DNA from 3 places in the Kitasatospora sp. NPDC058063 genome. Region 2 is predicted to be linked to each of the others. Evidence: riboswitches for the same ligand, from Rfam matches in the RefSeq annotation. Region 2 holds a riboswitch; each other region holds the start of a gene.
What was found. Region 2 has a riboswitch for thiamine pyrophosphate ahead of thiO (glycine oxidase ThiO). Riboswitches for the same ligand answer to the same signal wherever they lie in the genome.

Region 1: linked by a shared signal. The riboswitch ahead of ACFVUY_RS01890 (purine-cytosine permease family protein) and the one ahead of thiO (glycine oxidase ThiO) in region 2 are both predicted to bind thiamine pyrophosphate.
Region 3: linked by a shared signal. The riboswitch ahead of thiC (phosphomethylpyrimidine synthase ThiC) and the one ahead of thiO (glycine oxidase ThiO) in region 2 are both predicted to bind thiamine pyrophosphate.

Annotation. Positions count from the first base shown of each region.
Region 1 is NZ_JBHVSD010000001.1:400,992-405,660, forward strand. It holds gene ACFVUY_RS01880 (ATP-binding protein) at 1-567, opposite strand, end outside; gene ACFVUY_RS01885 (glycerophosphodiester phosphodiesterase) at 915-1,739, opposite strand; gene ACFVUY_RS01890 (purine-cytosine permease family protein) at 1,882-3,300, opposite strand; TPP riboswitch at 3,293-3,437, opposite strand; gene ACFVUY_RS01895 (S1C family serine protease) at 3,682-4,669, shown strand, end outside.
Region 2 is NZ_JBHVSD010000006.1:33,403-38,071, reverse strand. It holds gene ACFVUY_RS11880 (thiazole synthase) at 1-288, opposite strand, end outside; gene thiS (sulfur carrier protein ThiS) at 292-531, opposite strand; gene thiO (glycine oxidase ThiO) at 528-1,703, opposite strand; TPP riboswitch at 1,707-1,819, opposite strand; gene ACFVUY_RS11865 (NAD(P)/FAD-dependent oxidoreductase) at 1,903-3,111, shown strand; gene ACFVUY_RS11860 (Rv2175c family DNA-binding protein) at 3,154-3,519, shown strand; gene thiE (thiamine phosphate synthase) at 3,519-4,172, shown strand; gene ACFVUY_RS11850 (polyprenyl synthetase family protein) at 4,236-4,669, opposite strand, start outside.
Region 3 is NZ_JBHVSD010000001.1:180,482-185,150, forward strand. It holds gene thiC (phosphomethylpyrimidine synthase ThiC) at 1-1,293, opposite strand, end outside; TPP riboswitch at 1,288-1,422, opposite strand; gene ACFVUY_RS00920 (PKD domain-containing protein) at 1,658-4,165, shown strand; gene ACFVUY_RS00925 (DUF5326 family protein) at 4,252-4,452, opposite strand.

The DNA of each region.
Region 1 (4,669 bases), on a different contig from region 2:
ACGGGCATCGCCCCCGGTGCGCCGGGCGTGCCGGGCCCGGGCGGGCAGCGCCGCCCAGACCGTGACCTCGCCGGGGGCGTCGCGCACGCCCCAGTCGCTGGCCAGCTGGTCGACGATGCTCAGGCCGCGGCCGCCGCGCGAGGTCAGCGAGGGACTCGCGGGCAGCGGCCGGGTGGCCGCCCCGCCGTCCGTGACCTCCAGGGTGAGCACCCCGTCGGCGTGCATCTGCCAGCGGACCAGCACGCCGCCGTCCGGCTCGTCCGAGCCCTCGGCGGACTCCCGGCCGCCCGGTGCGGCGCGCGTCCCGGACGGGACGCCGACCAGCACCTGCCCGAGCACCTCGGCCCGGCCGCTGCGGCCCAGGGCCGGCAGCGGGCCGAGCGGACGGGCGTATCGACAGGCGTTGCTCAACAGCTCGGAAAGGATCAGAACAGCATCATCGATGACCGGTTCCGGTATCTGCCGGTCACCCAGATCTCGACGCAGTCGGCGCCGTGCGACCCCGACACTCGCTGGGCCGTGCGGCACTGCCATGGTCGATGAAGTCGGCACTTCACGCGCCACCATCAACGCCACCCCCGGACCTCCTTCAGCGTATGCCGAGGGAGAGATGCCCCTTGGTAATGCGTCGGAAACGAGCACCGGACGATCCCGCGAGCCCATTTCGAGTGCGGCGACCGACGGTCGACATCAGGTCATTCCGTGCTCACCCTCTGTCGCCCGGGTGCAAGAATTCCGGCAATTTCGCGCAAGGAAGGTTTGACTGCCGACCAGAGTGATCGGACCGGAGTGATCGGATCGGGAGGATCCGACCGGGCCGACCGGACGCAAGTGACCGGACGGAGCGACCGGTTCGGGGCGACCGGTTCGGGGCGACCGGTTCGGGCGGGTGCGGCCCCGGACGCGCCGGCGGATCACCGGCCGAGCTGCGCCAGCACCTCCGCGGGCCGGTTGGTGATGATCGCGGACACCCCGAGCTCCAGGCAGAGCTCGACGTCGGCCGGCTCGTCCACCGTCCACACGTGCACCTCGTGCCCCAGCTCGCGCAGCCTGGTCACCAGCTGCGGGCGGGCCCGCACCAGCTCGATGCCCGGGCCGGCGATCCGCGCCCCGCCCGGCAGCGGCGAACCCTCGCGCAGCCGGCCGAGCAGCGGCAGGGTCCGCTCGAACAGGAACACCCGCCGGTACTGCGGCGCGGCGGCGGCCACCCGGTTCAGCGCGATCGAGGAGAAGCTCATGATCCGGGCGGACGGGCGGTCGCCGCCCCGGGTCGCGCCGATCCCGAACCGCTCCAGCGTCCGCAGCAGCTCGGCCTCCACCCGGCCGCGGAAACGCACCGGGTGCTTGGTCTCGATCGCCAGGTCCACCGGGCGGCCGCACTCCACCACCAGCTCCAGCAGCCGCTCCAGCCGCAGCACGCCGCGCAGCTCCGGGTCGACGCTGGGGCGGCCGGTCTTCCAGGCGCCGAAGTCGTAGGCCTCCAGCTCGGCGAGGGTCATCGCCGAGACGGTGCCCCGGCCGTTGGAGACCCGGCCGATCCGGCGGTCGTGCACGCAGACCAGCGCGCCGTCGGCGGTGACCCGGACATCGCACTCCAGCGCGTCGGCGCCCTCGTCGAGCGCGCGCCGGTAGGCCGCGAGGGTGTGCTCGGGCAGGGCGTGGGAGGAACCGCGGTGGGCGATCACCTGGACGGACGGCACGGTGCGCGCCGCCGGCGAGGACAGGTCTGGGCTGGTCACAGGCCCAACGATAGGCGGCACAGGTGAAGCGCGGACAAAGACGGCCCCAACCTGTGGGGCCGTCTTCCTTCCCGCGGGGCCGTCCCGGCCGGGCCCGCGGGGCCGGGCCGCCCCCGCTTCGCCCGGCGCGGGGCGGGGGCGCTCAGTGCCGGTCGGCGCGGCGGGAGAGCGGGGTGAGCGCCCAGGTGACCAGGGCGGGCACCAGGAAGGCGAACAGCGAGGCGGAGGTCCACTCCTGCGGGGTGAAGTGCAGCGACTCCTGGGCCGAGGTCCAGAAGTCCGTCCACCAGCCGGCCACCTTGGTCGGTGCGATGAACTGGTAGACCGCGAAGCCCAGGGCCCACGGCAGCAGCATCGGCCAGCGGGACGGCGCGTCGGCGGAGAGGTCCCAGCCGCGCCGCCCGGCGCCGAGGAAGTAGTCCACCACGAGCACCGCCAGCAGCGGCACGAACACCGAGCCGATCAGACCGAGGAAGCCGTAGTAGGTGTCGGTGAACTCGTCGATCCGCAGCGCCAGCACGGTGATCAGCACGCCGATCGCGCCGGAGAGCACCCGGCGGTCCACCTTCGGCAGCAGGTTCTGCACCGACATCGCCGTCGAGTACACGTTGGCGAAGGACTGGTCCGTCTCGCGCAGCACCAGCACCAGCAGGAACAGCCAGCCGGCCCAGACCCCGAGGAAGGAGTCGAAGATCCGGTTCGGATCGCCGTCCGACTGCAGCAGCGCCATCAGGCCGAGCACGTAGCACCAGACCTGGGCGATCGTGTAGCCGGAGAAGCTGCCCCAGAACGCCGAGCGCGGGGTGCGCGAGTGCCGGGTGTAGTCGGCGGCCAGCGGGACGAAGGAGACCGACACCGCGATCATCGCGTCGGTGGCGCCCAGGAAGCCGTGCCAGTTGCCCGCCCCCGGGTCCGGCACGCCCTGGCGGCCCAGCTGGACGGTGAAGTACACCATCGCCACCGCGACCGCCCCGGCCACGAAGCGGCGCAGCACCGCGATCGAGCCCAGCGGCCAGATGGTCAGCGCCGTGGTCAGCGCGCCCGCGAGCAGGACGAACAGCCAGCGGTAGCCGGTGGTGTGCGCGACGGTCTGCGCGCCCGCCGAGATGGTCAGCAGCTCGAACACGCCCCAGCCGATGCACTGCACGATGTTCAGCACCGTCGGCAGGTACGACAGCCGGGTGCCGAACAGCCCGCGCAGGTTCGCCATCGCGGGGGCGCCGGTGCGGGCGCCGATCAGCGAGGCCACGCCGAGCATCGCGGTGCCGACCGCCGTACCGACCGTGATCGCGGTCACCGCGGCGGCCAGCGACAGCTCGCTGCCGGGGGCGCCGAGCACGGTAGCGGCGGTGGAGAAGCCGATCAGGCTGACGCCCAGGTTCATCCAGAGCGCGAAGTGGTCCCGGAAGCGGAGCGTGCGCGGCGGCTCGGTGTCCAGCACCAGGGGCGCTTCGACGTGCTCGGGGCGCTCCAGGACGGCGGTCGCGCCCGCGGCGGAGGCGTCCGCGCCGGGGGCGGGAACGTTCGCGCCCGAAGAAGAGGATGGCGAAGCAGGCGGCATGGCCGATACTCCCTACGCCGGCATTACCCGGACAGGTTCCGGCGGTCAGCGCCCCCTCGACCGTCCGTCACTCGTGTGGCGTACGGTCGACATGCGCACTCTCAGCCTGGTGGGTCCAAGCTCCCGCGTGTCAGTTTGGAGCGACAGGCTAACCGGCACGGGGGCGATCGCCCAAGGCCGAGGGTGCGCGGTCCGCATCGCGGGACGCCCGGCGGGGGAGGGGAGCCTCGGCCGTCGGTGCTGGCGTCGGTGCCGGTGTCGGGTGTCGGCGTCTGCGTCGGCTAAGGATTCTTATGAGTTCTTCAGAGGGGTCCTTACGGCAATCGAATCGACAGTGCGAAAAACTATGGTCCTTGGTTCTGCCAGCTATGGAGGTCGTCCGTGAGCACCGAGCGCGAGGTTGGGCCCACCGGGCCGCAGGGGGAGCAGCCCGCCGGGCCGGGGGCGGCCGAGTCCGCTTCCGAAGGCCCCGCTCAGGGTGGGCACCAGCCGACCATGGCCTTCCGGCGGGTGCCCGAGCCGGAGTCGGGCGCCGTCGAGGCCGCCCCCGTCGAGGCGGCGCCGCCCGTCGACGCCGTCGCGGCCGAGGGTGTCCCGGCCGAGGGCGGGCACAAGCCCACCGTCGCCTTCACCAAGGTGCCCGCACCGGAGGCCCCCGCGGCCCCTGCGGCGCCCGCCGCCGAGCAGCCGGCCGTCGACCCGGTCACCGGCTACATCGACGCGCCGCCGCCGGTCCTGCCGCCCGCCCCGCAGGCTCCGGTGGCCCCGGCCGCCGCGCCCGCCCCGGCGCTGCCGCCGACGGCCGACAACCCGTACGCCACCCCGACCCACGGCGTCCCGGCGGCCGGCCCGCACGAGGGCTACGGCGCCGCTCCGGCCGTGCCCGCCGCCCCCGCCGCGCACGAGGGCTACGGCGCCGCTCCGGTCGCGCCCGCCGCCCCCGCCGCGCACGGCCACCACCCCTTCGGGGCCGGTCAGCCGCTCGGCGGCTGGGGCCCCACCCACGACTCCACCTCCGGCGGCGCGGGCTACCCCGGCGGCCCGGCGGGCCCGCTCGGCTACCCGGCGGACTACCCCGGCGGTCCGGCCGGCCCCGGCGGCCCGCGCAAGAAGCGCGGCGGCCTGGTCGCCCTGATCGCGGCCGTCGCGCTGGTCGCCGGTGTGGCCGGCGGCGTGCTCGGCGTGACCGCCACCGACAACGCCGACCGCGACAGCTCCGCGAACGACCACCGCAGCACCACCGTGCAGGCCAGCGACACCCAGAAGAACGAGCCCGCCCCCGGCTCGATCGCCGCCATCGCGCAGAAGGCGCTGCCCAGCGTCGTCACCATCAAGGCGCAGGGCAACGGCGAGTCGGGCACCGGCACCG
Region 2 (4,669 bases):
CCAGTCGGTGCCGAGCGCCTCGCGGGCCAGCCGGGCGGTCAGCACGGCCTCGCCGGCGGTGAAGCAGCCGGCCGTGTTGGGCAGCACCCGGATGCCGTTGCGGGTCAGCACGTCGAGCACGGAGCCCTGGGTGGAGGCGTCGACCCGGCGCATGGCGACGGTGGTCAGCTCGGTGCCGGAGGCGAGCAGCGCGCGCTCCAGGACCTCCAGGCTGGGGGCGCCCCCGGTGCCCATGATCAGCCGGGAGGAGAAGGCCGTCCCGGCGATGGTCAGAAGGTCGTCGGCCATGGTTCAGCCTCCCTGCACGGCGGTGAGGATCTCGATCCGGTCGCCGCCGGCCAGCGCCGTCCCGGGCCACGAACCGCGGGGCACCACGGCCTCGTTGAGCGCGGCGGCGACACCGGTGTTGGCGGCGCTGACGGCGGCCACCACCTCGGCGAGGGTGGTCGTGGCGGACACCCGGCGGGGCTCGCCGTTGACGGTCAGGGCGATCTCGTTCGGGGTGATCTCGTTCGGGGCGATCTCGGTCATGCGGAGGCCTTCGCAGCGGGGGGTTCGGGGGAGAAGCGCAGGGGTGTGAACGGCCTTGCCGTTTCGGGGACTTCACCGGTGGCCAGGTACTCGGAGACCAGGTCGGCGGTCACCGGGGTGAGCAGCACGCCGTTGCGGTAGTGGCCGGTGGCGGCGACCAGTCCGGGCAGTGACGTCGGGCCGAGCAGCGGGGCGTTGTCCGGCGATCCGGGGCGCAGCCCGGCGGAGGTCTCCAGCAGCGGGAGTTCGGTGATTCCCGGGACCAACTCGTGGGCGTCGCGCAGGAGTTCGTACACCCCGCCGGCGGTGACGGTGGTGTCGTAGCCCTGCTCCTCGGTGGTCGCGCCGACCACCAGCTCGCCGTTCTCCCGGGGCACCAGGTACAGGTGCCGGCCGCGGACCACGGCGCGGACGTTGCGGGACAGGAACGGGCGGTAGGCGTCCGGGACGTGCAGCCGCAGCACCTGCCCCTTCACCGGGCGGATCGCGGGCAGCACACCGTCGGGCAGGCCGGGCAGCCGGTGGCTGTGCGGCCCTGCGGCGAGGACGACCTGCCCGGCGCCCACCCGTTCCCCGGTCGAGAGCCGGGCACCGGTCGCGCGGCCGTCCTCGACCAGCAGCTCGACGGCCTCGGCGCGGTGCAGCAGGACGTTCGCGTTCTCGCAGGCGGCGGCCAGGGCGGTGAGCAGGCGCCGGGGGTCCACCTGGTGGTCGTCCGCGACGTGCAGGCCGCCGCGCACGCCGGGGGCGAGCATCGGCTCCAGCCTGCGGGCCTCCCGGCCGGTCAGCCAGGTCGAGTCCAGACCGAGCCGCTGGTGGAAGGCGTGCAGCTCGCGCAGTTCCTCGCGGTCGTCGGAGTCCAGCGCCACGGCGACGGTGCCGCAGCGGCGGTAGCCGGTGTCCCGGCCGCCGCTCGCCTCGGAGAGCTCGGCGGCGAAGGCCGCGTACCGCTCGTTCGAGGCCATCCCGAGGCGGAGCAGCGGCTCCTCGCCGTACTGCAGCTCGGTGACCGGGGCGAGCATCCCGGCCGCGACCCCGGCGGCCCCGCCGCCGGGGGAGGGGTCGACCACGATCACGTTCCGCAGCCCGCGCTGCGCGGCGCGCCAGGCGACGGCGAGGCCGATGACGCCCCCGCCGATCACCAGCACGTCGGCGTGGGCGCCTGATGGCAAGCGTGACAAAGCTGCTCTTCTCCCTTCGCCGGTATGACCCGGATCAGGTTCGGACGGTCGCAGGCCGTGCCAGCCCGCCTCTCAGCCCGGTGCGCCGGGCTCCCGTGTGGTGCCCCCACCTTAACGCCGGGGGTCGGCCCGGCCGAAGGCCCGTACAGCGGGCGGACGGCCCGCAGGCCGCCGCGTCGCGCTGAGTACAGTGACGGGCGTGGCAGAGCTGAGCGGAACGGATCGGGTGGTCGTCGTCGGAGCCGGGCTGGCCGGGGCGCAGTGCGCCCTCAAGCTGCGGCAGGGCGGCCGGCAGGGGCCGATCGTGCTGGTCGGCGAGGAGCCGCACGCGCCGTACGACCGGCCGCCGCTCTCCAAGGACGTGCTGCTCGGCAAGGCCGACTCCACCGCCCTGGACATCGACTACGGGCAGCTCGGCATCGAGCTGCTCACCGGCCGCCGGGCCACCGGCCTGACCCCCGGCGTGCTGCACACCGACGGCGGCGACCTCCCGTACGGCTCGCTGGTGATCGCCACCGGCGCCGTCCCGCGGGCCCTGCCCGGCGCCGAGCGCGCGCACCTGCTGCACACCCTGGACGACGCCCTGGCGCTGCGCGCGCTGCTGCGCCCCGGGCTGCGGCTGGTGCTGGTCGGCGCGGGCTGGATCGGCGCCGAGGTGTCCACCGCGGCCCGCGCGGCGGGCTGCGAGGTGACCGTGGTCGAGGCCGGCCCGGCGCCGCTGCCCGGCGCGCTGCCGACGGAGGTCGGCTCGGCGATGGCCGCCTGGTACGCCGGGGCCGGGGTCGACCTGCGCTGCGGGGTCGGCGTGGCCGCCGTCGAGCCCGGCGCGGTGCTGCTGGCGGACGGCTCGCACCTGCCCGCCGACGAGGTGGTGGTCGGCATCGGGGCCCGCCCCGCGACCGGCTGGCTGGCCGGCTCCGGGGTCGAGCTGGACGCGGCCGGCGCCGTCGTGGTGGACGGGCGGCTGCGCACCTCGGTGCCCGGCGTGTTCGCGGCCGGCGACTGCGTCAGCTACCCCTCGGCCCGGGCCGGTGCCCGGCTGGCCGTCCAGCACTGGGACCACGCCCTGCAGTCCGGCGAGGCGGTGGCCGCCGCCGTCCTGGGCGCGGACGTGCCGGCCTACGACCCGGTGCCGTACTTCTGGTCCGAGCAGTTCGGCCGGATGGTCCAGTACGCCGGCCGGCACGCCGAGGGCGACGAGCTGCTGTGGCGCGGCTCCCCGCGGGACGGCGACTGGTCGGTGATCTGGCTGCGCGACGGCGTGCCGAGCGCGCTGCTGGCCGTGGACCGGCCGCGCGACCTCACCCAGGGGCGGAGGCTGATCGAGCGCGGTACGGCCCTGGATCCGGCCCGCGCGGGCGACCCGGCGGTGCCGCTGAAGTCGGCCGTCGCGGGGTAGTGCCTGGTGCGCGGTGGGCCGCGGAGGTGGCAGTCTGGTGGCGTGAGTGAGATCGAAAGCAAGATTGAAGCCCTGGTCACCGACTGGATGTACCTGCCCGACATCTCGGAGCAGTGGGGGGTCCGGGTCACCGAGGTACGTGACCTGGTCAAGAACGGCGGCCTGATCGCCGTCCGGCGCGGGCCGAACAAGTCGCTGCAGGTCCCGGCGGCGTTCATCGACGGCCCGGGCCTGGTCAAGCACCTGTCCGGCACCCTGACCGTCCTGCGGGACTGCGGGTACAACGACGTGGAGATCCTGGAGTGGCTCTTCACCGAGGACCCGTCGCTGCCCGGCAGCCCGATCCAGGCGCTGCGGGAGAACCGCGGCACCGAGGTGAAGCGCCGCGCCCAGGCGATGCTGATCTGATGGCGGCGGACACGCTGCGTACCCGGCTGGCCGACGCCCGGCTCTACCTGTGCACCGACGCCCGCCGGGAGCAGGGCGACCTCGCCGAGTTCCTGGACGCGGCGCTGGCGGGCGGGGTGGACATCGTCCAGCTGCGGGACAAGGGCCTGGAGGCCAAGCAGGAGCTGGAGGCCCTGGAGGTCTTCGCCGACGCCTGCCGCCGGCACGGCAAGCTGCTGGCCGTCAACGACCGCGCCGACGTCGCCCACGCGGCCCGGCCGGACGTGCTGCACCTCGGCCAGGACGACCTGCCGGTGCGGGCCGCCCGGGCGATCCTCGGCGAGGACGTGCTGATCGGCCGTTCCTGCCACGCCGAGTCCGAGGTGGACGCGGCGATCGCCGAACCCGGTACGGACTACTTCTGCACCGGCCCGGTCTGGCCGACCCCGACCAAGCCGGGCCGCCCGGCCCCGGGCCTCGGCCTGGTCTCGTACGCGGCGAAGCAGGACACCGACCGGCCGTGGTTCGCGATCGGCGGGATCGACCTCGGCAACCTGGACGAGGTGCTGGCCGCCGGTGCCCGCAGGATCGTCGTGGTGCGGGCCGTCACCGCCGCGGCGGATCCGCGGGCGGCCGCCGCCGAGCTGTCCCGCCGGGTGCGCGCCGCGCTCTGACCGGCCCGGATCAGCAGGATCCGGGGCCCGCAGGCCTCCAGGCCCCGGGGCCGTCGCCGTCCGTCAGTACTTGCGGACGGTGGCGGCCTCGGCCAGGGCCAGCAGCACCGTACGGGCCCGGTCGTCTGCGAGCGGAGCGGCCTCCAGCGCGGCCAGCGACTGCCGCATCAGCTCCTCGATCCGGTGCTCCACCAGCTCGGGCGCGCCGCTGCGGGCGACCAGCGCGCGCAGCTCGGCGACCTCAGGGGCCGCCAGGTCCGGGGCGCCGAGCCGCTCGTCCAGGTGCCGGGCGTCGGCGGCCGGCAGGCCCCGCATCGCGTGCGCGACCAGCAGGGTGCGCTTGCCCTCGCGCAGGTCGTCCCCGGCCGGCTTGCCGGTGACGGCCGGGTCCCCGAAGACGCCGAGCAGGTCGTCGCGCAGCTGGAAGGCCTCGCCCAGCGGCAGCCCGAACGCCCCGTACGCCTCGACCAGTTCCGGCCCGGCACCGGCCAGCAGCG
Region 3 (4,669 bases), on a different contig from region 2:
CGTGGTCAGCGGGCCGAGGGTGTAGAACGGCGCCTCGTCGCAGATCTCCTTCTGGAGATCCATGTTCTCCTTGATCTTGTTCATCGGGACGTGGCCCGGGCCCTCGATCATCACCTGGACGTCGTGCTCACGGGCGATCCGGCCGAGCTCGCCGAGGGTCTTCAGCTCGGCGAACTGCGCCTCGTCGTTGGCGTCCGCGATCGAGCCCGGGCGCAGACCGTCGCCGAGCGAGAAGGTGACGTCGTAGCTCGCGAGGATCTCGCAGAGCTCCTCGAAGTTGGTGTAGAGGAAGTTCTCCTGGTGGTGGGCCAGACACCAGGCCGCCATGATCGAGCCGCCGCGCGAGACGATGCCGGTCTTGCGGCGCGCGGTGAGCGGGACGTAGCGCAGCAGCACGCCGGCGTGGACGGTCATGTAGTCGACGCCCTGCTCGCACTGCTCGACGATCGTGTCCCGGTAGACCTCCCAGCTCAGCTCCTCGGCCCTGCCGTCCACCTTCTCCAGGGCCTGGTAGAGCGGCACGGTGCCGATCGGCACCGGGGAGTTGCGCAGGATCCACTCGCGGGTGGTGTGGATGTTGCGGCCGGTGGAGAGGTCCATGACGGTGTCCGCGCCCCAGCGGGTGGCCCAGGTCATCTTCTCCACCTCCTCCTCGATCGAGGAGGTCACGGCGGAGTTGCCAATGTTGGCGTTGATCTTCACCAGGAAGTTGGTGCCGATGACGGCCGGCTCCACCTCCGGGTGGTTCACGTTGACCGGGATGACGGCCCGGCCGCGGGCCACCTCGGCACGCACGTACTCCGGCGCCAGGCCCTCGCGCAGCGCCACGAACTCCATCTCCGGCGTCACCACGCCCCGCTTGGCGTAGGCGAGTTGGGTGACGGCGGCGCCATCGCGGCCACGCAGCGGGCGACGCGGCCGACCGGGGAAGACGGCGTCCAGGTTGCGCAGGTTCCCGCCGCGCGGCGAGGTGTGCTTGATCCCGTCGTCCTCGGGGCGCGGCTCGCGGCCGTCGTACTCCTCGACGTCGCCGCGCTGGCGGATCCAGGCGTCCCGCAGGGCGGGCAGGCCGCGCCGCACATCGGGCTCGAAGGACGGGTCGGTGTACGGGCCGGAGGTGTCGTACAGCGGGACGGACCCGCCGTTGCTGAGCCGCACCTCGCGGTACGGAACGCGCAGGTCGGGGCGCGACCCCTCGCGGTAGGCCTTGCGCCAGGCCGGGGTCGGGTAGCCGGTGCGCTCGCTGCTGGGGGCGCCCTGGGCAGACTGCGGCTGTGCTTCGAACGTGGTCATCTGACCTCTACTCCCTACGCCGGCATTACCCGGTCAGGTTCCTGCGGTCGACGCAGCCGTCGGTCCGTCCGTCGACGTCCCGGTCAGCGTCCTCTCAGCCCGGTGCTCCGAGCTCCCGCGTCGCAGGCGGTGTTGCCTGCACACGACGCCCAACACCGTAGCGAGCCGATCGCCGCAGGTCCAGAGCGCCCCACCCCGCCCGGTCGGCCGCACCGACCGGGCCCCGCGGCCGGACCTGTCCCACCCCGCCCCCATAATGCTCACCGATACTCCGCAGACACTCCATCAGGGCGTGCACGGCCCAACCGGATCGGCGCCCGCTCAGGGGTTTCACGGCTTTGACAACTTTTGGGGGAAATGCACCGTGCGCATCCGTCACGCGGCCGGCCTGAGCGCCGCCGTGGTCTCCGCGGTGGTGGGCCTGCCACTGCCCGCGGCCGCGGCCGAGCCGGCCGCCGTCCTCTACGTCCAGGGCGGTCTCTGCAAGGACAGCGGCCCGGGCACCCAGGCCCAGCCGCTCTGCACCGTCCAGGCCGCCGCCGACCGGGTACTGCCGGGCCAGACCGTGGAGGTCGCGCCCGGCACCTACCCCGAGGACGTGACCGTCCGGCGCTCCGGCGAGCCCGGCAAGCCGATCACCTTCCGCGGCACCGGCCGCATCGGCAAGCTGCCGTCCCTTCCGGGCAGGACGTCGACCTTCCCGGTCATCGCCGGACCGCTGCGGCAGCCGGTGACGATATCCGGCCAGCACGACGTCGTGTTCTCCGGCTTCGACGTCACACACTTCGAGCTCGACGGCGTCAGCCGGGTCGAGCTCTCCGGCAACTGGATCGAGCAGCGGGACGACAAGATCGTCCGTCCGGCCGTCGCCGTCACCGGCGCCAGCGACCACGTGCGCATCGAGCGCTCGTTCGTTCGCGGCACCACCGGTGGTGTGAAGGTCGGCCCCGGTATCGCCGGGACGGTGATCGCCGGCAACGACTTCGCCTCCACGTTCGGGGGGTCGTCCGTCTCGTTGACCGACGCGCCGGGCACGGTCGTCACCAACAACACCACGCGCTGGAGCGCCCTGGCCGCCATCGACCTGGCGGGTTCCTCGGACCACGCGACGATCACCAACAACGTCGTGGACCGCGGAACCGTCCGGGTGTCCGCCGGCTCGGTCGAAGGGACCACCCTCGACTACAACACCGTGTCGTCCCCCGCTGTCGAGTTCTACCCCACCTACAGTTGGGCCGACGCGGACTATCGGCTCGCCGAGGATTTGCGAGCCGCGACCGGCCAGGGCCGGCACGAGACGAACAGTAACGTGCAGTTCGACGAGGACTACTGGCCGCTGTCGGTCCCCAGGGCCGCCATCAGCGGCTGGCACCTCGGCAGCGTCATCGACTCCGCCGGTCCCCAGGTGCCCGGCGTTCCGACCGTCGATCTGCTCAGTCACGGCGCATTCGACTATGAGGACGTTGCCAACACCGGCCCGGACGGTGGGTTCCGCGACCGCGGCGCGTACGAGGTCACGGGCACCCTCAACACCCTGCTCTCAGTGACCCCTGAGAAGGACTCCGACCCCCTGGCGGTGAAAGTGGAGGTGCTCACCTACGGTCCACCGCGGATCACCGGTTACACCTACAACTTCGGCGACGGCACGTCCACTCCGTGGGAGAAAAGCTCCACCGAGCGCCACGTGTACGCCAAGCCAGGCACCTACACCGTACGACTGACCGTCACCGACGAGTTCGGCTCCACCAGGACCAACGAGCAGCCCGTCACCGTCGACTACACCCCGGCCGGCTACACCGCGATCGCCCCGACCCGCATCCTGGACACCCGCGCGCCCGGCAGCCGCTACCCGCGGCTCGGCCCCGGCGAGACCATGGACCTGGACGTCCGCAACCGGGTCTCCGGTTCGGCCGGCACCCTGGTGCCCCCGGGCGCCACGGCCGTCGTGCTCAACCTGACCGCGACCGAGGCCACCGCCGACAGCCACCTGGACGTCTCCACGACACCCGCCCGGTCGAACGCCTCGAACCTGAACTTCGGCCCCGGCCAGGATGTCGCCAACCTGGTGACCGTGCCGGTCGGCCCGAACGGCACGGTGGTGGTGCGCAACAACGCGGGCTATGTGCACACCGTCGCCGACGTCCTCGGCTACTTCACGACGGACAGCACGGGCCGCTTCACCTCCGTCGCCCCGGCCCGGCTGCTCGACACCCGGTCCGACGCCACCCCGCTGGTCGCGGGCGCGCCGCGGCGCCTGCAGATCGCCGGGACCGGCGGCGTCCCGGCGGGCGCCACCTCGGCGGTGCTCAACGTGACGGCCACCGAGTCCGCCTCGCCGGGCTTCGTCGCGGTCTACCCGGGCGGGACCCAGCGCCCCGCGGCCGGCTCCAACCTCAACACCGCCCCGGGCCGGGACATCCCCAACCAGGTGGTGGTCCCGCTGGGCGCGGACGGAAGCGTCGAGATCTTCACCAACGCCTCCAGTTCGCACCTGGTGGTCGACGTCTTCGGCTACTACAGCCCGGACGGCAAGGGCCTGTTCACGCCGGTCGTGCCGACCCGCCTGATGGACTCGCGGAACAGCACTCCGTTCGGCCCGTTCGACCGCCGTACGGTCGACGGCGTGCCCGCCGGTGCGACCGCCGCGGTGGTCAACCTGACGGCGACCGGGACCACCGGGGCCACCCACCTGACCGCGTGGGCCACCGGAACGGACAAGCCCGGCACCAGCAACCTCAACGCCACCCCCGGGCTGGACGTCCCCAACCACGCCACCGTCCCGGTCGGCTCCGGGGGCCGGTTCGACATCGCCAACAACGCCGGCACGACCGACGTCGTCGTCGACCTCTTCGGCTACTACCGCAACCAGTAGCCGATCGGATACCGGAGAACGGCCGAGGCCCGGTCCCCCCTCTCGTAGGGGGGCCGGGCCTCAGGGCGGCGTTACGGGGTGGTGGGTCAGCTCTTGGCAGCCTTCTTCACCAGGACCACCACGGCGGCGGCGATGCCGACCACCACCAGCAGCTTGATCACGATCGAGAGCAGGGCGCCGACGACGCCGAACACGAAGGCGACGATGTTCCAGGCCAGCACCAGGACCAGCACCGGGATGACGATGTTGCGCACCCAGGAGGGCAGCGACTTCCAGAGCTCAGCCATGTCGGTTCCTCTTCTCCCCTCGGGTCGGCCGCCGTCCGGTGCCGCATCCCGCTTGCTTTCGGTACTTCGATCGTACGGTGGCGCGAGTGCCGGAACGAGGCCCAACGGCCCGGAGAGAACCCCGAGATCACCCCGAGCCCGACCCCCCGGGTGACCCCCGAGAATTCGTCCGGCGGCGTACAACCCCCGGCGTTCCCAAGCGTCCAACCAGTGCCGG